Kordia sp. SMS9: one gene and its partner. The protein of the gene in region 2 interacts with the protein of the main gene of each other region in a pairwise test. Links are inferred from orthologs where the notes say so. Each region holds a gene or a part of one and is shown on either strand. Other genes may lie near its edges.

Evidence for each region. Proteins that work in one complex are often made in the same cells at the same time.
Region 1: the proteins of KORDIASMS9_RS12640 (region 2) and KORDIASMS9_RS07505 interact in binary tests that used the Escherichia coli proteins (3 or more experiments, as listed by UniProt). The link is inferred for Kordia sp. SMS9 from one-to-one orthologs.

Annotation. Positions count from the first base shown.
Region 1 is NZ_CP031153.1:1,733,949-1,741,029, reverse strand. Bases 2,792-5,724 are described here. They hold KORDIASMS9_RS07505 (aminopeptidase P family protein), read left to right. Parts: upstream 2,792-3,579; coding sequence 3,580-4,869; downstream 4,870-5,724. Other genes in these bases: KORDIASMS9_RS07500 (hypothetical protein), read left to right, coding at 5,202-5,724; KORDIASMS9_RS07510 (hypothetical protein), read left to right, coding at 2,792-3,186. Also shown: KORDIASMS9_RS07515 (T9SS type A sorting domain-containing protein), read left to right, coding at 1-2,743; more of KORDIASMS9_RS07510, read left to right, coding at 2,755-2,791; more of KORDIASMS9_RS07500, read left to right, coding at 5,725-5,822; KORDIASMS9_RS07495 (hypothetical protein), read left to right, coding at 5,856-6,446; KORDIASMS9_RS07490 (M43 family zinc metalloprotease), read left to right, coding at 6,532-7,081.
Region 2 is NZ_CP031153.1:2,927,843-2,936,188, forward strand. The notes cover bases 2,539-5,512. They hold KORDIASMS9_RS12640 (aminoacyl-histidine dipeptidase), read left to right. Parts: upstream 2,539-3,280; coding sequence 3,281-4,744; downstream 4,745-5,512. Other genes in these bases: KORDIASMS9_RS12635 (DUF3810 domain-containing protein), read right to left, coding at 2,539-3,087; KORDIASMS9_RS12645 (hypothetical protein), read right to left, coding at 4,886-5,068; KORDIASMS9_RS12650 (hypothetical protein), read right to left, coding at 5,226-5,441. Outside these bases: KORDIASMS9_RS12625 (amidohydrolase family protein), read right to left, coding at 1-477; KORDIASMS9_RS24005 (class I lanthipeptide), read right to left, coding at 701-892; KORDIASMS9_RS12630 (hypothetical protein), read right to left, coding at 1,197-1,979; more of KORDIASMS9_RS12635, read right to left, coding at 2,014-2,538; KORDIASMS9_RS12655 (hypothetical protein), read right to left, coding at 5,758-5,970; KORDIASMS9_RS23970 (peptidylprolyl isomerase), read right to left, coding at 6,163-7,428; gliding motility-associated peptidyl-prolyl isomerase GldI, read right to left, coding at 7,430-7,996; KORDIASMS9_RS12670 (bifunctional oligoribonuclease/PAP phosphatase NrnA), read right to left, coding at 8,001-8,346. UniProt on the Escherichia coli protein: Dipeptidase with broad substrate specificity. Requires dipeptide substrates with an unblocked N-terminus and the amino group in the alpha or beta position.

The DNA.
Region 1 (7,081 bases), 1.2 Mb from region 2 along the record:
TGATAATCCTGCGGAAATATTCATCAATCCGAACAATCCAAATATTGTCATGCTTGCTGGAAAAGCAGGCGTACATAGAACTAGTGACGGCGGAATTTCCTGGTCGCAAGTCGTAGTGAGTGAAACCTACGATTTAAAAGCACAACCTGGAAACCCAAATACCTTATACGCGGTAAGACGTGATTATGCAACCAATACACACCAGTTTTTAAAATCTACCAACGGTGGCATCAATTGGACGCCACAAACGATTGGTTGGTATACGTCTACCGATGCCAACAGAAGCGTGGTTGGTGCAAAACTTGCCGTAAGTGATGCAGATCCAAATAGAGTGTATGCGTTTCTTATTGGCGATTCCAAAGCAGGCGACAATGGTTTTATTGGTGTATATCGAAGTGACAACGCAGGTATTTCATGGACAAATCCGAGAGGGTACAATGGTGCACCGTATACTGCTGCAAATCCAAACTTATTAAACTCAGATACTTCTGCTACGGGATTCAATCAAGGATTTTACAATTGTGCTGCGATGGCTTCCAATTCAAATGCAGATCAAGTGCTTGTGGGCGGAATTGGTATGTGGCGCTCTAGCGATGGCGGACAAACGTTTACCTGTATTTATAATTATGGCTGCGGAAATTACAATCCGATGCACGTAGACATGCAAGAATTCAAAGCACTTGGCAACGAATATTGGGCAACGACAGATGGTGGTATTTTTAAATCAAATGATTTATTTGCTACCCAACCTGAATTTAAAATGAACGGTGTACACGGAACTGATTTTTGGGGATTTGGCTCTGGTTGGAATCGCGATTTATTAGTTGGTGGAACGTTTCACAATGGTGTAGATGTCTACGCAGAAGGATTTCCCGCAGGAACATTCTTAGATTTAGGTGGTGGTGAACCTGCTTCTGGCTATGTAAATCCAGGAACAGAACAAATATATTCTACAAATATTGGAAGTCGCTTCATCCCTACAAGCATTAGTGGCGCTGTCGTAAATGCTTCCTTAGGATTAGCTCCGAACGAATCGCCTTGGTATGCACAATCGTCAGAAATGGAGTTTCATCCAAGTTGCTACAATTATGTATACACTGGAAATTCCAATCAATTATTTAAAAGTTTAGATGCAGGCGCGAGTTTTGAAGCGGTATATTCGGCTCCAGCCAATAGTGAAGTATTAGGTATTGAAATTTCGCGAAGTAATACGAATACAATGTATATTGTGGTACGACCGAATTCAGGAAATGCTTATCTCGTAAAAACTACAGACGATTGGGCAACGACAAGTACCATTTCTTTACCAAGTGGCAATGGAACATTAGCCTTGATTAGCTTAGATTCTGAAAACGATCAAACCATTTGGTTGGCATATCCGCGTGGTTCTAACGGTAATAAAGTATACAAAAGTATCAATAGCGGTGCTACATGGACGAATGAAACTTCGAGTGAATTAAACGGTCAAAATATTCAAGTATTAACGACCATCGGAGGAACCAATGGCGGTGTGTATGTCGCTACAGGCATGTCCGTGTATTATAAAAACAATGCGATGACTTCATGGACGTTAGATAATGCGAATTTACCAACAACAGTAGGTGCCAACGATTTGCGTCCGTTTTATAGAGATGGAAAAATACGTTTGGCAAGTTATGGAAAAGGCGTTTGGGAAAGTCAATTGTTTGAAGCTCCGTCGCGTCCTGTGGCAAAAATTATGGTAGACAAGCTTAGCGCGAATTGTGCTGGAGATATTTTTTACTTTGACGATTATTCCATGCTGAATCATACCAATGCAACATGGGCTTGGACGTTTGAAAATGCAAACATCGCAACTTCTTCTTTGCGAAATCCGCAAGTGACGTTTAATTCAACTGGAAACCACTTAGTCACCTTAACGGTTACAAATGATGCAGGTGTTTCCGATAGTGACGCTATGACAATTTTTGTAGAATCGTTGAGCAATACCAACTTAGAAGAAGATTTTGAAGTAGCGTTTGTACCTGATGGTTGGCGACAAGAAGCTACAGGAAATTACACCTGGTCGTATGAAAATACTGTGGGCGGTTTTGGACAAAGCACAAATTCGATGTTTGTCAATAATTATGTGATTTCTCAACAAGGAACCTATTGCGATATCATTGCACCTTTAAATATGGCAAATACCAATATGAGTGACGCAACACTTGTATTTGATGTAGCGTACGCAGAATATTCTGCGGCATATTCAGATGGATTGGAAGTGTATGTTTCTAGCGATTGCGGAATGACATGGACGTCTGTATATAGCAAATTTGGAGATACTTTAGCAACTGCTCCAGATACCACGGCACTTTTTGTTCCAACGGCTGCACAATGGCGCCAAGAAGCTATTGATTTAACGAGTTATATTGGCAATGAAAATGTACAAATAAAATTTAGAAATATTAACGGTTACGGACAGCCATTGTATATAGATAATATCAACTTGGGAAGCGTATTGAGTGTTTCTGAAGTAACTACGGATGTGATTTCGTTTTTTCCAAATCCTGTAAAGAGCAATGAAGCCGTTTTTGTAAAAAGCACCAAAAATGAAGACCTCAAATTTTCATTGTATACCATTCAAGGAAAGTTGATCGGCACTATTTTTACACAAACCAACAAGTCTATTCCGACACAACAATGGGATTTAAGTGCTGGCGTGTATTTATACAATATCCGATCGAATGATAAAATTAAAAAAGGAAAGTTAATTGTATATTAATTCATAAACTCATGGGATTTTTTGAGAAATTATTCGGAAGTAAAAAATTAAAAACTACAGACGCAGATTTTGGGGCAATTGAAAGTTTTAGCAAAAGAGGAACTGACATTGGTTGGCAAGTCAATCAAGAGTTTCTAGGGTTTCCCATAGAAATTTTAATTGCAGGTGATGCGAACGGAATTGTTTCACACCAAAAACAAATACTGTTAGATGCGCTACAGCAAGAAACAAGCATAAAAACCGAAGCTGAAAATGCCCTCAAAGAACAATTTGATAATGCTGAGATGGAATTTATCTCGCTAGAAAAGCACTTTCACACCAGAGGAATGTCAGTAAATGATACAGGTTTTGAACTCACTTTTCAAGAAAAAGCAACACCAAATTACTTTTTCAATGTGCATTTTGAAAACAACAAGCAAGTTGGTGTTGTTATTGATGGATAAAACCAATTCATAATTCTGAATTTAAAAAAAATTTAAGTACTAGCGTATATTTATTCAACATTCACAGAAAATTATGGGCGTAAATAGTACTGCAATTTTTTACACGTATACCACAAACCGTCAATTCGAGTGATTTTTCGCAATAGCATGAAGAAAAATTGTATCGAGAATAGCTCGGAAAATCAGAGCATATCTCGATACAAATTTGTTGCACAAATTCACTCGACCTGACGGACAATGCAAAAGAATTAAAATACAGGTGTGCACATTTTCAAATCTTCAAATTGACACATTTTCAAACTGATTCATTGTTACATTAAAAAAACCGCCATTTGGCTACTTAATTCCTTTTTTGTTTGATTATTTTTGAGGGAATTCATTAAAAAGACCAACATGAAATACCATCCAATAGATCGCAACTTATTTATCAAGAATCGTAAAAACTTCATGGCACAGATGAAACCGAGTAGTTTGGCTGTGTTCAATTCAAATGATATTTATCCCATCAGTGCCGATAGCACCATGCCTTTTGAGCAACACAGAGATATTTTTTACCTCAGCGGTGTCGATCAAGAGGAAAGTATTTTGGTATTGTTTCCCGATTGTCCAAAAGAGAAACACCGTGAAATTTTATTCTTAAAAGAAACCAACGAACATATTGCCATTTGGGAAGGTGAAAAACTCACCAAAGAAGCGGCGTTGGCAACTTCAGGCATTAAAACGGTGTATTGGTTGCAAGATTTGGAAAAGATCATGTTCGAAATCATGACGCAATGTGATACTGTATATATCAACACCAACGAACATTACCGCGCCAATGTAGAAACAGAAACCCGCGAAGATCGTTTTACGAAATGGCTGAAAGACAAATATCCTGCGCACAGTGTGGCAAAAAGCAATCCGATTTTACAGCGTTTGCGCTCTGTAAAAGATCCTATTGAATTGGACTTGATGCAAAAAGCGTGTGATATTACGGAAAAAGGATTTCGTAGAATTTTAGGTTTTGTAAAACCTGGCGTTTGGGAATATGAAATTGAAGCAGAATTCATCCACGATTTTTTACGAAATCGCTCAAAAAAATTCGCGTACACGCCGATTATAGCTTCTGGAAATAACGCAAATGTATTGCACTATATTGAGAACAATCAGCAGTGCAAGGCTGGTGACGTTATTTTAATGGATGTCGGAGCCGAATACGCCAATTACGCAAGTGATATGACGCGTGCCGTTCCTGTTTCTGGTCGTTTTACCGAGCGTCAAAAAGCAGTATACAATGCCGTAAATCGTGTAAAAAATGAAGCTACAAAAATGCTCGTTCCAGGAACTGATTGGACACAATATCACGTAGAAGTTGGAAAAATTATGACGTCGGAATTGCTAGGTTTAGGATTGCTTGACAAAGCGGATATACAAAATGAAGATCCAGATTGGCCAGCGTATAAAAAATACTTCATGCATGGAACTTCACACCATATCGGATTGGACACGCACGATTATGGAATTTTAACTGAACCGATGACAGCAAATATGGTATTTACGGTAGAACCAGGAATTTACTTGCCAGATGAAGGTTTCGGAATCCGTTTGGAAGACGATGTTGTCATTCAAGAAACTGGCGAACCGTTTAATTTGATGCGCAATATTCCTATTGAAGCAGATGAAATTGAAGATTTGATGAATTAGTTGTTAACTTCTAGCCTTTAGCTGCTGGCTTTTAATTATTTACATTAACGTGAGTTCGATATAAATATTATGCTATGTACTTTATTGTTAATACATTACACTTAATGTCAAATCGAGCGCAGTCGAGATTCCTTTGAAAATATCAATTCTTAGCTGTTCTCGACTGCGCTCGAACTGACAAGTGTTTATTTTTCAGTAAATTACAAGTAAAATAAAGGTTTTTTAAGTCGAACTCACGTTACATTAGCTTCTAGAAGTGTTGATTTGTTCTTTTTAAAACTTCTCAACACCCAATTCTCATGACTAAATACTAATGCTGTTTTAAAAAAATTATGGCAATATCAAATTTCGAAAATGCAATTTCAATTCATCAAGAAACTGCTTTATCTGTGGATCGGAAAAAGAAAGCGATCGTTGGGCAAACTATTGAACAAGTCCAATATGTTATTGCCGACTACCAAGATCGTCCGCATGAATACAACGGATTTCATTTAGTTGATACAGCTATATGCATTCGACTTTCTAATGAACAATGGATTAACTGGGTTTGGCTAGAAGATGATCCCACAGCGGAATATTGCTATCATTTGTATTATGAAGATGCCAGAGATGCTATTAATTCAAGAGAACAAGAAGGAATTGATTTTTTAATACGATCTGGACTTTATACACCTGATAGTCATTCAAAAGGAATTGATGTCTCTACGTCAAATGCATGGAAAGAATTTATTGGTCAAAAAATTACGGATATTGAGTTTTTAACAAAGAAAATTGATGGAATTCCTTTTCTGTCAGACCTAATTTTAAGTTTCAATCATAAAACGATTCGCATCATTGCCATGGATGAACCTGAACCAGATGCGTTACCTGAAATTACTAGTATCGATTTTGATCCTGTGTGGACCATGGTTGTCTTTGATGATGCTATTTTGAAAAAGCACAATTGGCTTTAACACGTAACTAGTATATAAAAAAAGACATATAGTATGATTCGCCACATTGAACCATCTGAACACATTCGCATGCGTCCGCAAATGTATTTTAAAACACTTTTTGAAGAAAAAACACTCGATTCTCTTCCGCTAGAAATTATTCAATATGCGATTGATCAAAAATGCACAATTATTACCGTGAACGTTTATGCGGATCATTTTTCTATTGAATTTAACACAGGAATGTCTTTAGAAATTTACGAAGATTATGATGGAGATATAACTCAAGCAGAAGTTACTTTGTTAAAAATTACCAAATCTGTAGCGCTATGGAAGAAAAAGGCTCAAGAATCTGGTCTTGGCGAATTGATTGGTTTGATACGAATCAATGCTACATCTGAATGGTGCAAACTCCTCACCTATTCAAACGGGCAAAAAGGAGAATTTTTATTTAAAGAAGGTACAACCGAAACGCGTACTATCTGCGGAAGCGACGAAAAAGAAAAGTACACAAAAATCATCGTAAAACCAGATGCTACAATTTTTCCCAACCTTACCATCAATCCAAAAACGTTGCAAAAAAAGATTGACGACATCCATCATAAATTGAACGGATTGGACATTCAGTTACACATTCACACCTAAAAAAACAGCTAACTAAAAGATTTTAGGGAAGTTAACCGTTTCTTTTTTGAAAAGGCATATTTTTGTAATAACCGACCTCATTATTATGAAAAAATCACTAAGCTGTATTTTCCTTTTTTGTATGCTCTTCTTTTCGTATGCACAACAACCCTGCGGACAAGATATTGTGCAGCAACAATTATATGCTACACACCCTGAATTGCGGCCTGAAAACAATCCCGCATTTCAACAACTAGAACAATTTACCAATACATTTCAAGCGAGTCCAACCACAGAAGATTTGATCAATGTGGAAGAACTCACGATTGGAACAGATTATATTATTCCTGTCGTGGTTCACATTATCCACAATAATGGCGTTGAAAATATTTCGGATGCTGCCGTGGAAAGAGCCATTGAATCGCTGAATCTTTTCTTTGCAGGAACCACCGCTTTTGATCCCAATATTGATCCAAGTTTTCTGCCAGTTCGCGCCGGGTTTAACACAAAAAAACTCCGCTTTGTCTTAGCAAAATTTGATCCGCAAGGAAATCCAACCAATGGAATTGACCGACAAATAGATGGTTTTTACACGTTCCGCGGAAATGATCCTAATATGCGATTAATTTATCATTGGCCACGCGAAAAATACTTTA
Region 2 (8,346 bases):
ATGTGTATTTACAGTTCCGAAACCTGCTTTTAGTAAACTTGTTGCTTTCTTATTGTCGTACGTAAATTTATCTATAGGATTTGTCTCAGGACGAATATGATCGTTCCAATAATATCCTGTTCTTCCTGCATCATATTGTGGTGCATTTCTCCAGTTTCCTGATCTTTTCGGTTTTTTCAATCCAAAATCAGAAAACGGATCAATAAAGGAAGGATAGATACTTTTTCCAGCAATATCTACGACAGTAGCATTTTTAGGAATAGAAATATTGGCTCCTGTTTGAACAACTTTTCCATCTTGAATGATAAGTGTTCCATTGTCAATTACCTGTGTGGGCGTGACATAAATTTTGGCGTTGGTAAATGCTGTTATGGTGTGACTTTCTGTTTTTACGCCATCATTTTTAGGGAAATAATCCTGCGCAAAGGCAGTAAGGCTACAGAAAAGGAGTAACAGCAGCAAATACGATTTTTTCATTGCTTTACTTTAAATTTTAGGTTGATTAGTTAAAAACTTAAAGATAAGGTATGAATGTGCTTTGTACACTGTATTAAGACTTTTTTAACGTTTGTCGTTGCGTTGTCATAAATCTCAGACTTACGACAGTGCTCGACTTACGACAGCACACATGACTGTTAAAATCACAGTTTTTAAAACTAATGTCAAGCAAGTCAAAAACTTACTTGACACTAAAATGATACTACCAATCGTTACAGAATGGACCACAGATTGTAGGGCACCATTCGCAGACTGAAGTTCCCATTGTTGATTGTGGACAATACGGACAATTTGTTCTTCGCTCCGATTTCTCTACTCCACCAACAGTTGAGTGCTGAAGTTTTGAAATGGAATTTTTGTTAAGAGATAAATTTTTTAAATTCTTTTTTTTCATAAATAAAAATTTTAAGTAATTGATTTTTAAATGTATAAAATAAAGAGAGCAGCCAACTAAAGTACTAGTCGTTATTTATAAAAGACGATAGATTTAAGAAATATGTCATTGTTATAAGCCTGAGACTTATGCCAGAACTCCTTATACCAATTCTACTGTAAGATGCAACAGATAAGCTCGTTCATTCAGCATTCTATTTCCTTGCGACTATTTTCCGTAGCTACGGCTATGCAAAACATTCGCAGCGTGCTATACTGTCAAAGCAACTTCGCTTATTAAGTCGCATTTTATAGTAAAATTGGTATTATTGCTGAATTGGAATTGCACTATTTTGAATCCACTTTTGAACGAGTTCTTCGTTGGTTGTGATTTCAGCAAATACATACATATCACTTTGAAAACATGGTGAAGTTGCCGCTTTTTCAATGACTACGATGTTATCACAATAGCTAGAATGTAGAAAGTAGAGTTCTCTGTTTTTAATGAGAACATACCCAACATGATTGCTCAATCCAACAAAATACAATCCGTCACGATAGACTTGATTGATTTTTGTTTTGAGATCATTTTGAGAGATGTTTCTGTATATTTTTAAGTTGTTTTTGGCTTGAAGTGTCATGGCTTCGTTCAAACCTGCTTGTTGTGCCATTTTGTACCGATTGAGTTTAAATCCTAAATGTTTGAGCGTTGTAGAAACAAAATAGCCACACGCAATTTCGCCAGAGTTTGGAATATTTGTATGTCCATTAAAATCCCACGGCGTTCCGTACCAATGTGGAATCAGTTCGTTTAGTAATTTATCATATAAATATGCAGCCGCAGAATCGATCGTTTTTTGTTTGCCATGACGTAATTTTTTTGAAAAATAAGAACGATCTCTCGTAATGGATTGTTTGATGGCTTCGTAGTTTCCTTTTGGAGTAAAGTTGAGGTTTAACTTAGTAGAATCAATCGTTTTTGGATCAATAGCAATTGTCTTTTTGATTTCGGAAGTTGTTGTAGAAGCAACCGTTTTTGTTTCTTTTTGAGACGAATCTGCGCAAGCGAAATAAAAAATACAGAGCAACAAAGGAAAGGCTTTATTCATGCTATTGTAACGAGAAAAACGGTGTTTTCGTACGTTAGGGAACAATAGTGTGTTTTTTGTCATAATTCACTAACAACGAAACCACATAGCTGTAGCTTAAAATTCCTTTCGACTGATTGTTGGCTTTTAGAAACTGATCAAACGTGAATTTGAACATTGGTTTTAGCGGGTTTTTGTGTGAATTCCAAAAGGCACGAACCTCGTCATAATTCTTCTGAATACCAGGATTTATAGTGGCTTTTAAGCGTTCGTACTCGTCTTTGTCTCGGTTATATACTTCTCTTAAACAATGCCAAGTCATAAAATTGTAGGCACCATATTTAAAGTAAATATCATCGTTATGCAACGCAGCCATACAGCCAATAAAATTGGCTTCGTTTTCGGCAGAATACCCAATTTGATGTGCTTTTTCATGACTTGCCGTTACTGCAAATTTGTATACCGGAATTTTATAGTTGACTTGTGCTTCGTTGGTAAACGGATTGATATACCCACTAAAGCCCATAATTGTTAAAAATCCACTGTAAATAGACGTTTTTAAGCTTTCATTTGTAAATTGAAATCGCGGTTGCTTCACACTGAAATTTTCATAACCGTTCATGGTTTTTTCAAAAATTTCACTTGTTGCGTATGGAACTTCCACTTTTACGGTATCGTTTTGTGTAATTTTAAATTGTGTGGCGTTGGCTTTCGCGATCACTCTTTCGGTGAAATCTACTAATTGTTCCGTTGAATATTTTCGATCCAATTCAAGCGATTTGTATAAAGGCAAACGGTAATAATTCATACCCCACAACAAATGAAATGCAAAGTATGCCACTGTGATTGTGATGTAAATGTCAATCAAAATTCGTTTGTATTCTGTGCGAACCAAACGGTAATTTTTATAAATATAGCGAATGATTAAAATTCCTGCGATTGTATAAAAAACATCACCGATGGAGAATGGAATCCATCCAAAAACAATGCGAAAAAGTTTTGAAATATACGGATACAATCCATTGCTGTAATACGTTTCTACAAACTCGGGATAATAGCTGAGAAATTTGATAAGAAAGAATTGTATAGGAAAAGAAAGGGCAATTAAAATTTTTGTTCTCTTGGTCATAAGCAATACATTTGAACACATTCGGGAAAATGAGACGTAGCTAATGTAAAAAAACTAAATCACTATTTCGATGTTGACGTGATATTTTTGTCATATTGACAACAATTTTGCAAGGTATTTCGCAAAAAACGATCAATTTTACGAGTAAACATTTACCTTTGTAAACAATTTTTCAATCCATAAAAAAATCAAAATGAGTCAAGAAATAAGAACTTTAGAGCCAAATGCACTTTGGAACAAATTTGCCGATTTAAACGCAGTTCCACGACCTTCTAAAAAAGAAGAACGTGTGATTGCTTTTATGAAGAAATTTGGAGAAGATTTAGGCTTCGAAACTTTTGTAGATGAAGTTGGAAATGTCATCATTAAAAAACCAGCTACGGCAGGAATGGAAGACCGAAAACCTATTGTAATGCAGTCGCATTTGGACATGGTTCACCAAAAGAATTCCGATACTGAGTTTGACTTTGATACGCAAGGAATTGAAATGTTTGTAGAGGGCGATTGGGTAAAAGCAAAAGGAACTACCTTAGGCGCTGATAATGGACTTGGTGTAGCCACCATTATGGCAGTGTTGGAAAGTAATGATATTGCGCATCCTGCGATAGAAGCGCTATTTACGATTGATGAGGAAACAGGTATGACAGGCGCGATGGGACTGAAAGGCGGATTGCTAGAAGGAGAAATTCTACTAAATCTTGATACAGAAGAAGATGATGAAATCGGAATTGGTTGTGCAGGTGGAATTGATGTGACCGCAACACGTTCGTATGTGGTAGAAGAAACTCCCGAAAATGTAGTTGGATACACGATAAAAGTAAGCGGATTGCAAGGTGGACATAGTGGAATGGACATTCATAAAGGGTTTGGAAACGCCAATGTATTGATGAATCGCTTGTTGTTTGACGGATTTGAAAACTTCGGATTGCGCATTGTGGAAATTGATGGTGGAAGTCTTCGAAACGCCATTCCAAGAGAAAGTACGGCTACGGTTGTGATTGATAAAGTACAACAAGAAGCATTTGAATTTGAGATGCAAACACTCATCAATACGATTAAAAAAGAATTTGTAAGTATTGAAGAAGAGTTAGAAATAGCATTTACAATCACAGAAACACCTAATGGTGTGATGGAGTTGGGCGTGCAAGAAGGCATTACGCGTTCATTATATGCAGCGCATAATGGCGTGTATCGCATGAGTCCAGATATTGAAGATTTGGTAGAAACCTCTAACAATATTGCCCGTGTCATTGCAAAAGATGGTGAAATTAAGATTGGTTGTTTGACACGTTCTTCTGTAGAAAGCGGGAAAATGGATTTGGCAACAAAACTTAGAGCTAGTTTTGAGCTTTCAGGTTGCGAAGTGGAGTTTTCTGGTTCATATCCAGGTTGGGAACCTAATATGAATGCTTCTATTTTACCAGTAATGGTCAATTTATACAAAGAATTAAACAATGGTGCAGAACCACATGTAGCAGCTTGTCATGCAGGTTTGGAATGTGGAATTTTAGGAACGAATTATCCAGATATGGAAATGATTAGTTTTGGTCCAAACATTCGTGGCGCACATTCGCCAGACGAGCGTGCAGGTATTTCTTCTGCACAAAAATATTGGAAATACGTATTGGAAATTTTAAAAAATATTCCAAAAAAATAAGGAGCTAATACATTAATTTTATAAAATAGAGCGTAGTTAGGATTCGAAATAAGATCTTAATTGCGCTCTATTTATTTTTTATTCTATGAGTTGTACATAGAAAACAGGTCATAAGGTATACATATTACCATTCTGCAGTGTTCACGGAGCAACATCGCAACCATCTTCTTTAAAGGTATCAAAACAGCCATCTTCACATTCAGTTTTCTTACTCACACAATATGGATGATCTGTAGTGTCATTTGTTCCTCCAATAAGGTACTGTTGTGCTACAGATGAAATTTTCTGTTTTCTAAGTTGCAATGCGATTTTCTTTTTTTTCATGATATATAATTTTGTGATTTATTTTCTTCTTAAAGGTAAAAAAAGTTTATCTATGACTGTTACGGTAATCCCATCAACCAATGTAGTTTTAAACAAAAAAACTCCCGAAAAGGAGCTTTTTTTTAAATTCATTATTAGCAATAATATTTTTCTAATTTCAATTCCAGCCATCAGTTGTACATGGAATTACACGAGAACTATCTTCAATCGGACGTGGATCTTGTGGAACTGGATTGCAAGGATCTTGACTGATACAACCTTTTTGCATAGTCATCATACTGTGTGTTGTTGGTGCGCCACCATTGACAAATCTTGCTTCTAAACTAGAAATTGTTTGCTTTTTTAAACCTAAAGTTTTCATTTGTTTTTTCATGATATATATTTTTTGTTTCGTTGCAAATATCCTTCAGTGAGTAGTTTTTCAAAACAGGAAAACCAATGAAATGGCGACCGTGTTTTTCCCCGTAAAAAATCCCCAATGGTATGGGGATTTTAACTTATACCAAGTTTACATTTAAACTGGTGTTTTGGATACGAAGTTGCTTTGGCTGTATAGGATGCTGTGAATGGTTTGCATAGCCTTAGCTACGGAAAGTATTCGCAAAGAACTAAACTGCCAAGTGAGCGAGTTTATAAACATCATTTTATGTGTAAATTGGTATTACTTGCAATTTTAAAAAGTAAAAAGGTTAGCATTTGTAGGTGATTGTTAATGCGCTACAATTCAATTTTACAGATAATTTAATATCACATTCTTTTGTTGCACATTGAATTACCACAAAACTAATTGGCAACGGATTTGGCAGTGTCGTATATGCACCAGCTCCTCCTTGAATTTGTTTTTTTGAAAGTGATGAAATTTTTTGCTTTCGTAATTGTAAAGAAATTTTTTGTTTTTTCATGAGTATTATATTTAAGATTAGTATTGCTGCAAATGTAAACTAAGTCTTACTTTATTAAAACAGGAAAACGAATAAGAATGTTTGAGTGTTTTCCCTTATGAAAAAACTACTTTTCACTGTAAAGAACTTTTGATTCACAAAAAAAAGCCCTTCTGCGAAGAAGAGCTTTTGTGAGTTTATAATTGTGGTAAATTATTTTGTGGTGTCAATTTCTACAAGTTCAATTTCAAAAATTAAGTTTGAGTTCGGTGGAATTGGTCCGTATTGACGAGAACCATATCCTAAATAAGAAGGTACAAATACTTTTGCTTTTTCGCCCAATTTCATGCGTAAGAATGCTTCTTTAAAAGCAGGAACCAATGTTGCGCTTTTATTGTAGATGGATGAGAAAGGTTGGTAAGCTCCTTGACTTGCCGATGCTTCATTGTAAAGTCCATTTTCTTGTGCAACTTCCTTATACGTAGTGTAAAAAACTTTTCCATCTTCAAAAGCACCTGTACAGTTTACCTTTACATAGTTTGAAACGGTTGGTTTTTCACCAGTAGTATTTTTTTGAGTGGTAACCATTACCATTCCCGTAGGAGATTCAAATACTTCTCCTAAATTTTTATTGTCTGCTACAAATTTTGCAATAACGTCTTTTATTTTTTCTTTTTCTTTTGCGTTAAATTCAGCAGTGATACCTTCTTTAAATTCTTCATATTTATTTAAAAGCGTCGGTTCGTCTTCTGTAAATACTTTAACTGCATCAAAGGCTTTCGCTTCTTTTCCAACACGAATGATAGTTACTTCGTTCATAATCACATCTTCTAAGGGTTTTTTAGAACCTGGATTAACCGCTACATTTGAAATACTGTCTTGTATTGCAATTCCTTCCACTAATTGTCCAAAAACAGAGTGACAGCTTACACGTGGACGTTCACAAGGCTTTGGTTTTCCTGCAAAGTCTAATGGATCTAAACTTGGATATGGAACTTCTGTAATGAAAAATTGACTTCCGTTGGTAGCTACACCACCAGAATTTGCCATAGATAATACACCTGGTTTGTCGTGTTTTAAATCTTTGTCAAATTCGCTTGCAAAACGGTATCCTGGATTTCCGCTTCCTGTTCCTGTTGGATCGCCACCTTGAATCATAAATTTATCCATAACTCTGTGGAAAGAAACTCCGTTATAGTATGGTTTTCCTTGTTGATCTGCCGGAAGTTTTGGATGTGTTCCTTCTGCCAATGCAATAAAATTAGCTACGGTTACAGGCACTTTTTTGTAGAACAAGCGAGCGACCATAGTTCCTTTATTCGTTTTAATTTCGGCAAAAATACCATTCTTATCATCTTGTGCGTCGCCATTAGCAGCAACTTGATCAGTGCTGGTTGAATTTTTATCATTTTTACAGGAAGTAAATCCTAAAGTGATAATCGCAAGACATAGTGTGATTGTTGTTGTAAATACTCTCATTTTAATTTTCTGTTTCTAGGTTTTTGTTGTCTTTTTTTATATCAAGTAAAGTTATAGTAGATTTGATTGGAACATTGGTTCCAATGCGTTTGTTATCTCCGTGATATCCATACGCCACATGCGATGGAAATAGAAATGTTGCTGTTTCTCCTTTTTTCATCAATTGTAAACCAAAACGCAAACCAGGGAAGATTTGTTGTTTGTCTACTACATATTGTTGTATGCCAATTTCTTCTTTTTTGTAGATAGATTCGCCTGTTGTCATTCTGAAGATATTATACGCATACGTTAACGTGTCTCCTTTTTTTGGAAAATACGATTCTTGCTCACTTTTTGTATTGTAAAAATACCAGAAGCCATTTTTAGAAGCGATATAGGTATTAGTGCTGTCTTGTTTGATATACTTTTGAATATTGGCTTCTTCTTTGGCAATGAGCGCTTTGTTTCTAGCAACCGATTCTTTTAAAAAAGAACCAGTACTTTTGCTCACAGGTTCTCTTGCCTGTGGTTCTGAACAAGAAACGATAAGCATGCCAAGAAGACAGAAAAGCGCAATTTTTTTCAACATATTTTTAATTTAATTCGTCTTTGTACGCAGCTAAGATTTTGGTGAATCTTTCAGCCGTAGCTTCTAATGATTCATCACTTCGCCCACCAGCTGCATTGGTGTGTCCGCCACCATTAAAGTGCGCACGTGCAAATTCATTTACTGAAAAATCACCTTTAGATCGCAATGACATTTTTACATACGGTTCTTGGAGATTTTCAATAAAAATTGCAGCAAATTTAATGCCTTTTAGTGATAATCCATAATTTACAAAACCTTCTGTGTCACCTTTTTTAAAGTCGTAACGCATCAATTCGTCTTTACTGATAGTAATATAGACGGTATTATAAGCTTCTAATACGACTAAATTT